Regions from separate parts of the Rhizobium sp. R339 genome, predicted to be linked through region 3. Evidence: riboswitches for the same ligand, from Rfam matches in the RefSeq annotation. Region 3 holds a riboswitch; each other region holds the start of a gene.

Region 1 (3,275 bases), on a different contig from region 3:
AATCGAAGGCGCCGACGGAGCGCTTCATCGACCGGTTCTCGCGCTATTATACGCCCGGCGTGGTGGTGGTTGCAGCACTGGTTGCGGTGGTTCCGCCGCTGTTCCTTTCCGGCGCGTGGGATGAATGGATTTACAAGGGCCTTGCCATCCTGCTGATCGGCTGCCCCTGCGCGCTCGTCATCTCGACGCCGGCGGCGATCGCCGCCTCGCTTTCCGCAGGTGCGCGGCGCGGGCTGCTGATGAAGGGCGGCGCGGTGCTGGAAAGCCTCGGGAAGGTGACGATGGTCGCCTTCGACAAGACGGGCACGCTGACGGAAGGCAAGCCGCGGGTGACCGACATCGTTTCCTTCGGCTTGAGCGAAGCGCAGCTCCTGTCGCGCGCGGCGGTGCTGGAGCAGGGCTCCAGCCATCCCTTGGCGCTCGCCATCCTCAACCGCGCCAAGGTCGACGGTGTTCCCGTGCCGCCGGCCTTCGAGCTGGAGGCGCTGCCGGGCAAGGGCGTCACCGGCAAAGTCGGCGGCGAGACTCTGGATCTGCTATCGCCGTCCACCGCCCGCGAGCGCGGGGCGCTCGATGGAGACCAGGATGCGCGCATCACCGCGTTGAACGACGAGGGCAAGAGCGTGTCAGTGCTGCTCGTCAATGGCGCGGCAGCCGGCCTGATCGCCATGCGCGACGAGCCGCGCGAGGATGCGGAAGCCGGGCTTTCGGCGCTGAAATCGGCCGGTGTCAAGGCGATGATGCTGACGGGTGACAACAAGCGGACGGCGGCAGCCGTTGCCGGCATGCTCGGCATCGACTGGCGCGGCGAGATGATGCCCGAGGACAAGCAGAAGGTCGTCGGCGAATTGAAACGCCAGGGCTTCGTCGTTGCCAAGGTCGGCGACGGCATCAACGACGCGCCGGCGCTGGCGGCCGCCGATATCGGCATCGCCATGGGTGGTGGCACCGATGTGGCGCTGGAGACGGCCGATGCCGCCGTGCTGCATGGGCGCGTCGGCGACGTGGCGCGGATGATCGCGCTTTCGCAGCGAACGATGCGCAATATCCTGGAGAATATTACCATCGCGCTCGGACTGAAGGCCGTGTTCCTGGTCACGACCATTGCCGGCATCACCGGGCTCTGGCCGGCGATTCTGGCCGATACCGGCGCCACTGTGCTGGTGACGATCAATGCGCTTCGGCTGCTTCGAATAAGGGGATAGGCGTTTGCCTATTCGGCTCGATTCGAGGCGATCCGGAATCGAAGATCGCAGAGCCGGCTATAGGTCGGCCCTTTTCGTTCCGACCTTCTCCACAGCCCATTTTGTTTAAGCTTTTGTTATCCATGTTTTTCACAGGAACGCAGCGATTTCAAACCTCTCGTAACGCGATGCGCTAACCACCCATTGACGCTGTTTTGGATTCGCGTACTATATCTAGTGTTCAAGGTTCCTTCGATTCGTGAGGATCGCGGCTAAGACGGGAATACGGTGCGTTCCGCCATGAGGGTAGAACAAAGCCGGAGCTGCCCCCGCAACTGTAAGCGGCGAGCAACTGTCCGATTTCAGGTCACTGAGGCGTGATGCCTTGGGAAGGCTGGGGGCAGGGTGCTTCGACCCGCAAGCCAGGAGACCTGCCTTGAACGAGATGTCCACGGGCGGGGTGTCTGGAAGGTCGCGTGCATGAAGCGGAATGATCCGTGCCTGCTGCGCTGCCCCGAATGTCCGCATGAGCACTTCGGGGTTGAAGTCATGTCGAGAATATCAAGGCCGCCGCCCGCGCAGATCCCGAGAGGGACCATATCGGGCGTTTAAGACGCCAACTTTGCCAGACCATTATCAAACGTTGCCCCGGACGCCGTAAGGCGCCCGATCCCAGTTCTGCGTCCTGAATTCATTGAGATCACGAGGAAGATGATGAGCGTTACCGTTTACAGCAAACCCGCCTGCGTTCAGTGCACCGCCACCTACCGCGCCCTCGACCGCCTGGGCGTCGATTACGACATCGTCGATATCTCCGAGGATGCCGAAGCGCTCGATCGTGTCCGCGGCATGGGCTACATGCAGGTTCCCGTCGTCGTTGCCGGCGAGCAGCATTGGGCGGGGTTCCGTCCGGACATGATCAGCGCGCTCTCCTGACCGGGGAAAGGCGATGGGCCTGATCGTCTACTATTCCAGCCGATCCGAAAACACCCATCGATTTGTCGCCAGGCTCGGGCTGCGCGCGGCGCGCATTCCCGCAAGCGGCGCAGACGCCTTCCATATCCGCGAACCCTTCGTGCTTGTCGTGCCGACCTATAGCGGCGACGGCGGCAAGGGGGCCGTTCCCAAACAGGTGATCCGTTTCTTGAACGATGCGGAGAACCGAGGACACATCCGCGGCGTGATTGCCGCGGGCAACAGCAATTTCGGCGAGACATACGGGCTTGCCGGCGACGTGATTTCGCGGAAATGCCAGGTGCCTTACCTCTACAGGTTCGAGCTCATCGGCACGGAGGAGGACGTCGTCAACGTCAGATACGGATTGGAACGGTTTTGGACACGGGAACAAACGCGGGATGCGGGCGCAAAACCGCATAACACTTTCGCTCATCCCGCCGGCGAACGCCCTGTGAAAGCGGCGGAAACGCTCGACTATCACGCGCTGAACGCGATGCTGAACCTTTATGACGACGAGGGCAGGATCCAGCTCGACAAGGACCGCATGGCGGCGAAGCAATATTTCCTGCAGCATGTGAACCAGAACACGGTGTTCTTTCACAATCTGCGGGAAAAGCTCGATTACCTCGTGACCGAGGGCTATTACGAGCAGGAGGTGCTCGACCAGTATTCCTTCAATTTCGTCCGCGACCTGTTCGACCAGGCCTATGCCAGGAAATTCCGGTTCCCGACCTTTCTCGGCGCCTTCAAATATTACACCAGTTATACGCTGAAGACCTTTGACGGGAAGCGCTATCTCGAGCGCTACGAGGACCGCATCTGCATGGTGACGCTGACCCTGGCACGCGGCGACGAGGCGCTTGCCCGCGACATGGTCGACGAGATCATTTCCGGCCGTTTCCAGCCGGCGACCCCGACCTTCCTCAACGCCGGCAAGAAGCAGCGCGGCGAACTGGTTTCCTGCTTCCTGCTGCGGGTCGAGGACAATATGGAATCGATCGGCCGGTCCATCAATTCGGCGCTGCAGCTGTCGAAGCGCGGCGGCGGCGTGGCGCTGTCGCTGACGAATATCCGCGAGGCCGGCGCACCGATCAAGCAGATCGAAAACCAGTCCTCGGGCATCATCCCCGTTAT
Region 2 (3,275 bases), on a different contig from region 3:
GCCTGCGGCAAGCCTTTCCAATGCGTTGGCGAGCGTGCTCATGACCATTCGTTGGGTATTGCTCGCTTCTTCCGTCAAGGATGCGTTGCGCGCCCTTTCGGCATCGAGCGAGGCGCTCTGCTCGGCAACCGCCCGTTCTCTTTCGACCTTGGCAATCGCCTCCTCACGGAAAACTTCCAATGCCCGCGCCAGGAAGCCGATTTCATCGCCATTTTCCCTGTAGGTGACGGGAGAGGCGAGGTCGCCTTTCTGCAGAGCGCTGATTCTTGCGCTGAGGATCCGAAGCGGGCGACCGACGAGGCTGCGCATGGCGAGAAGGAACGCCGCGACGGCGAGCGCGGTGATCACCGATTGGGTGATCAGCGAAACGAGGACCTTCTGCTGGACTTCGGAGGCGATCTTCTCGACGGACCAGTTGGTAACGACATAGCCGGTGCTCTTGCCGGATTTGTCCAGCGGCAGCGGCGCGATGATCGTCACCACGCCGGACGACACGCCGGTGTCGTCGATCACCGTTTTATCAGGCTTGGCGCCGAGGCTTTTCTTCAAGTCGTCGACGGCAGGCAAGCCGGTGCTTCCGTCGCGCATCCAGCTATCGACGGCGGCAAGATCCGCGTTGAACGCCGCGAACTGAACGAGGTCGAGCGAAGGGTCGTCACGGTAGAGCGAATAAGCGTCGCGAACGGCGTTCGCCTTGCCCCATTTGACGCCGCCTGCGGCGAGAGACGCGAACTGTTCAGCATCCTTGGCCCAGTTCGCCTTGGCGCCATCGACCAATGCCCGCGTTTCGTACATCCAGCTATAGGTGGCGAGGGCGGAGATGCCGCAGAGATTGACGGCGACGATGATGGCGGCCAGCTTTGCCGTCAGTGGCATCGTTTTCAGAAATTGGAACATGCCGCGGGGCCTCGAAATGCGGCGCAGTCGGATGTGATTCCCGACCGGCGTATCAATACGGCATCCACGCTGGCGGCCGCAGCATGAGCACTCATGCCCATGTCCTCCTTGCAGCCCAAAACGCGCAATCGCAGTGTGTATTTTTTTTGTAAAGAAAAGATAAAGTGAAATAGCGGTCCATGCCTGCGGCTGTATCACGGTCGGCACGCTCGAAAATTCGACGAGGCTTGTCGATTGACGTCTCTTCGGGCCCGGCTTGCCGCAGCGTCGGTTTCCTGAAATAGATGCGCCGTCAGGTGCCTGCCGTCGAGGCGGGAGAATCGGGAATCCGGTGCAAGCCCGGAACGTGCCCAACGCTGTAAGGCCGACGCCTGCCGCTTCATCATGCCACTGGCTCTTGCCGGGAAGGCTGCGGCAGACGGATGACGCCAAGTCAGAAGACCGGCCTGACGAGATAGACCCAACCCGCGCGGACGGCGGGCGGTTGCGTTGTTGGGGATTTGACGATGCGACCCTTTGACGAGGATGCCCTGTCAGTGGCATCCGGTTTTTCGATGGCCGAACGTGAGGCCGTCTATCATGCGATCATGACGCGGCGTGACGTGCGCAGCCAGTTCCTGCCCGATCCCTTGCCGGAGGATGTCGTGGAGCGGCTGTTGACGGCCGCCCATCACGCGCCCTCCGTCGGTTTCATGCAGCCGTGGAACTTCATTCTGGTCAAGAATGCCGAGGTGAGGGCGCAGGTGCGCGATGCCTTCATGACGGCCAACGAGGAGGCGGCGCTGATGTTCGAGGGCGAGCGGCGCCAGGCATACCGCTCGCTGAAGCTCGAAGGCATCGTCGAGGCGCCGCTCGGCATCTGCGTGACCTGCGATCCGACGCGCAGCGGCAGCGTGGTGCTTGGCCGCACCCACAATCCGAGGATGGATTCCTATTCGACCGTTTGTGCCATCCAGAACCTCTGGCTTGCGGCGCGGGCGGAAGGGATCGGCATCGGCTGGGTCAGCATCTTTCGCGAAGACGATCTGAAAGCCATTCTCGGGATACCGAGTCATATCGAAGTGGTCGCCTGGCTCTGCGCCGGTTTCGTTGACCGGCTTTACGACGAGCCGGAACTCGCGGTCAAAGGCTGGCGGCAAAGGCTGCCGCTCGAAGAGCTTGTCTTCCATGATGGCTGGGGGCGGAGCGAGGGCTGACCCGCCGCGATCACTGCTGCTGCGGCTGCGGGCCGGGCGTTGCCGGATTGGCGAGATCGATCGTGCCTTGGTCGCCGGCGAGGAATTGCGGGCCGACCTGGCGAACCTTGTTCTGCGTGGGATCGTAGGGACGTTCCGGAACGGATGGCTGCGGCACGGGTGCTGTCGCGGTCTTCTCCGGCGGATTGGTGCGGATAGTCGTGATCGAGCCCTGCTGCGGCGGTTCGTTCACGGCCTGCTTGCCGCGCATCTCATTGTAATAGGCGGTGAGATTGCAGGCGCAAGCGTTTTTCTCGCCGGGCGCCCGGTTCTTGTAGGCGAAGGCGTTCTTCATGGCGCTGTAGGGCGTGCCTGTCGCCACCGAGATCATGTTCGAGGCTTCCGTGCTCCTGACGTCGCGATAGAAGAGCTGGGTCTCGATGCCGGGGCACATCTTGGCGCAGGTCTGGGCATCGCGGCCGAAATCGACCGAAGTGGCGTTCGAACTGATCGGAAAGAAACCGCCGTCGCAGCTGCGCACGCAGATGGTGCTGACCGGTGAGAGCATCTCGGCCTGCGGCAGGCCGTAATGCGGATCATACCCGCCGCCGCCGAGCGGAATGAAGGTGTCGCCGCGCATCGCCTGTTCCTCGATGCTCGGGGCGGGATCGTTGGCGCTGCGTTCGGACGGCGCGTAGAAATTCTCGCTGTTGCAGCCGTTGCGTTCCAGAGCGGCCATCAGTTCGCGGCGCGCGGCGTCACCGCCCTGACTGCGCAACTCGTCGCGGCGGTCCTGGAGATAGCGGATATTGTCGATCATCCGGGCTTCGGCCTGCGAGAGCTCGGCGCAATAATCGGCATTCTCACCGCCGATCACGACCATGCTGCGCGAGGTGCAATCATAGCTGCGCAAATCGTTGCGGACCTTGCGGAGCTCGAGGTTCTGCTCGGCAATCGCGCCGGCATATTGGCGTGCTTCCGGCCCGTTATTGTTGCCGATCGATCGCGGCAGGTCGGCGAGGCGGCCGCGCAGGTCGTTGCAGATGGCGCTTGACTGCGCGGCGGCAGGCGATGCCAACGCAAGAAAAAGTACGAGAGACAGGTTTCGGCGTTTCACGGCGTCGTCCCGGAATGAGCAAACGGTCGATGGGTCGATGCGACGTCACTTCGCCGCGCGTGTTCTCTTAGCGTGTTTCTCTTAAG
Region 3 (3,275 bases):
GGCGAAGGCCGGCGCTCCGAAGAGCGCGGTGACGACGCCGATCGGCAGCACCTGCTGCGGGATGATGATGCGCGAGACGATGTCGGCGCCGACCATGTAGATCGCGCCGCCGAGCGCCGTTGCCGGCAGCAGCCGCCGATGCCCCGGCCCGACGAGGAAGCGGGCGGCATGCGGAATGACGAGACCGACGAAGCCGATCGAGCCCACCATGCTGACGACGCTCGCCGTCATCGCCGCCGTCAGGGCAAAGAGCAGGATCTGGACGCGGCGGACAGCAATGCCGAGCGAGGCGGCCGCATCCGTGCCGAAGGCGAAGGCATCGAGCGCCCGGACATGCGCCATGCAGACGAGGAAACCGGCAAGCGCGATCGGCACCGAGAGATAGACATCCGGCCAGCGCACGCCGCTGAGCGAGCCCAGCAGCCAGAACAGCACGCCGCGCGCCTGCTCGGCATTGGCCGAGGTCGTGACGATATAGGAGGTGAGCGCATTGAAGAGCTGCGAGCCGGCGACACCGCAGAGGATGATGCGCTCGCCGGTGCCGCCCGACCCGGTGGCGAGAAAGCCGACCAGCAGGAAGGCGACGACCGCGCCGAGAAAGGCGCCGCTCGAAAGCCCGAGAACGCCATAGCCGAAACCGAGGATCATCACCGAGACCGCCCCCGTCGAAGCCCCGGCGGAAATACCGAGCACATAGGGTTCGGCCAGCGGATTGCGCAGCAGCGCCTGCAGGATGGCGCCCGACAGCGACAGCGAGGCGCCGGCGCTCGCCGCAACCAGCGCCCGACTGAGACGATAATCCCAGACGATGCCCTGGTGAATGCGGCTGAGCTCGAACGCGGTGCCGAACAGCCGGTTCGACACCGCCTCCGCCGTGGTCGTGAGCGGTATCGCGATCTCGCCGATCGAGACGGCAAGGCTGATCATCAGCCCGAGAAGAAGGACGGCGGCAATGGTGAGCGCGGCAAGCGCCCACCATCCCGGCTGCCTGGCCGAGGCTGCCGTCACTGGGTCAGGCCGAAGGACTTGATGCCCTTCGCCAATGTCTCGATGCCGTCGATCGTGCGGATCGTCGGGTTCATCGATTGCGCGTCCATCATCACGAAGCGCCGGTTCTTGACCGCATCCAACTCCCTGGTGACGGGATCCTTCTTGAGGAAATCGATCTTCACCGCGGGATCGTCGGCGGCATAACGGCGCCGGTCCATGGTGGCGAGCACGATGACGGCGGGGTTCGCCTCGGAGATGGTTTCCCAGCCGACCAGCGGCCATTCCTCTTCGGTGGTCACGACATTCCTCGCGCCGATCGCCTTCAGAATGTAGGCCGGCGCACCGTTCTTGCCGGCGATGAAGGCGTCGCCATTGACCTCCTTGCTGGAGAACCAGAAGACGACGGGCAGGTTCTTGCCCGCCGCACCCGATATCGAAGCCACCGCATCGGCCTCGCGCTTCTTCAATTCAGTGATCAGCGCATCGCCGCGCTCCTTCACGTCGAAGATCTCGGAAAGCTCGGCGATTTCCCGATAGATCAGCTCCATCGTGAACAGCTCCTTGCGCACCCCGTCGCCGCCATCGGCATTGACCTTGGCGACGCAATCGGCCGGCGAAAGATAGGTGTTGATGCCGAGGTCCTCGAACTGCTCGCGCTTGCCGACCGAGCCCTGCGCGCCGACATGCCATTCGAACTCGGCCGCCACCAGATCCGGCTCCCGGCCGACGACGGATTCGAAGCTCGGATCGTTGTCTGCAAGCCGCTTGATCCCCTTGTTGGCCTCGGCATATTGCGGCAGGACAGGGCCGACCCAGACCGCCGTGCCGGCGATCTTTTCGGCAAGGCCGAGCGAGAAGAGAATTTCGGTCATGCCCTGGCCGATCGAAACGATCTTCGACGGCGCTTTGCGGAAGGTCACCTCCTTGCCGCAATTGGCGATGGTGAGCGGATATTGGGTGGCGGCAAGGCCCGGTGCCGCAAGGCCAATCAGCCCGAAGGCGAATGTCATGGTGGCGAGAAACTGGCGCATGAAAACCTCGATTGATAGGGAAAAGCAAAGGCTCTGCCGCGCGGCCAAAGGGGCACGCGGACGCGCAAAACCTAGCCGCAGGCGGCCCAATCGAGACGGATGCATGCCGCAATTCGGCGAAGGGTCAGAAGGTCAATCATGTCTGCTCCTTGTCCGGGCATCCCCGCCCGGTTGATTGGATCGTGATTGACGGCAGGTCTCCTGGCTCACGAATATCCGCCGCTCATCCGCCTTCCCGCGATAGCTCGCAGTGGCCGGGCCTCCAGGCCCCAGGAAATGCCGGCGCGCCGGCTCTCCCGATATGAACGACAATCCGCTTACAGTTGCGGGGGCAGCCACGGTCTCGGTCCCTCTTGGGGTCGTCCTCACCGTGTTCCCTATTAATCCCCTCGGAGTCATCCTCAGGAAACCGTCACCCCCAGTTACGTCGCCACCCCGGCCGGCGTCAATGATTATTGCGCGGATCGGTTGGTGGGCCGCCAATCCCGGCGCCTTCGACGCCGCCGCGGCAATTACCCCTGGATATGGTCCAATGACTGGTTGAAGTGGAAAGCGATGTATACTGCGTGAATACCTGGTATCCCATGATCGTCCCGACACCTCACTCTATTCTCGGACAGCGGTAAATCATGCAGCGTTTCACAGACCTCTCCGAAATCGAATGGATCAAAAATGGCATTGCGAAGGCAACGCCGGAGACGCTCGGCACGGTATCGCGCCTCATCCCGCCGATCTTCCCCGCCTACGTGAAAGTGTTTCATCCGATTTACGAAGATCTGACGGTCGAGGACGCACAACTCTCCTGGCAAGACCACGCAAAGCTTGCTGACGAATTCGCTTCAGCAAAGCCGGGAGATACCTTGGCGACGATCCTGAACAGTTGCACGATGGTTTATGGCGGACCAGGGCCAGATGCTCAGCTCGTCCCACTTCGCTGGCGCGCGCTTTGCGACGCCCTTGGCATGCCCTATGCACCGACCCTATCGGTATGGTCGTTCACCCGGCGCTTCGCTGGCGGCAGCTGGCCAAAACGATTGATCGGGCCGGACGAGGGAAATCTTGCGCCACCTGAGCGCGACGCACTCATCTCTATTCTCCGTCGTCATACGCCCTCAGCTCATTGCTTTTTTCATCTCTGGTTGCTGGCAACCGAGATTATGGAGGATCTGGTATTTCGAGCGACACTCGCCGAGGCAGCTGCTTTCCCGGATGAAGTTCCCGACGCCCGCCTGACGCCAACGCATTGGTTCCCTG

The links. Region 3 has a riboswitch for cobalamin ahead of ATY76_RS04115 (ABC transporter substrate-binding protein). Riboswitches for the same ligand answer to the same signal wherever they lie in the genome.
Region 1: it holds a riboswitch for cobalamin, as region 3 does, so the genes downstream of both, nrdH (glutaredoxin-like protein NrdH) here and ATY76_RS04115 (ABC transporter substrate-binding protein) in region 3, are expected to answer to the same signal.
Region 2: it holds a riboswitch for cobalamin, as region 3 does, so the genes downstream of both, bluB (5,6-dimethylbenzimidazole synthase) here and ATY76_RS04115 (ABC transporter substrate-binding protein) in region 3, are expected to answer to the same signal.

What each region holds. Positions count from the first base shown of each region.
Region 1 is NZ_LOKV01000016.1:22,070-25,344, forward strand. It holds gene ATY76_RS18945 (heavy metal translocating P-type ATPase) at 1-1,205, shown strand, start outside; cobalamin riboswitch at 1,412-1,638, shown strand; gene nrdH (glutaredoxin-like protein NrdH) at 1,899-2,120, shown strand; gene nrdE (class 1b ribonucleoside-diphosphate reductase subunit alpha) at 2,134-3,275, shown strand, end outside.
Region 2 is NZ_LOKV01000013.1:69,478-72,752, forward strand. It holds gene ATY76_RS18250 (methyl-accepting chemotaxis protein) at 1-897, opposite strand, end outside; cobalamin riboswitch at 1,175-1,362, shown strand; gene bluB (5,6-dimethylbenzimidazole synthase) at 1,404-2,093, shown strand; gene ATY76_RS18260 (DUF2865 domain-containing protein) at 2,104-3,189, opposite strand.
Region 3 is NZ_LOKV01000001.1:838,459-841,733, reverse strand. It holds gene ATY76_RS04120 (iron ABC transporter permease) at 1-1,008, opposite strand, end outside; gene ATY76_RS04115 (ABC transporter substrate-binding protein) at 1,005-2,021, opposite strand; cobalamin riboswitch at 2,195-2,450, opposite strand; gene ATY76_RS04110 (hypothetical protein) at 2,651-3,275, shown strand, end outside.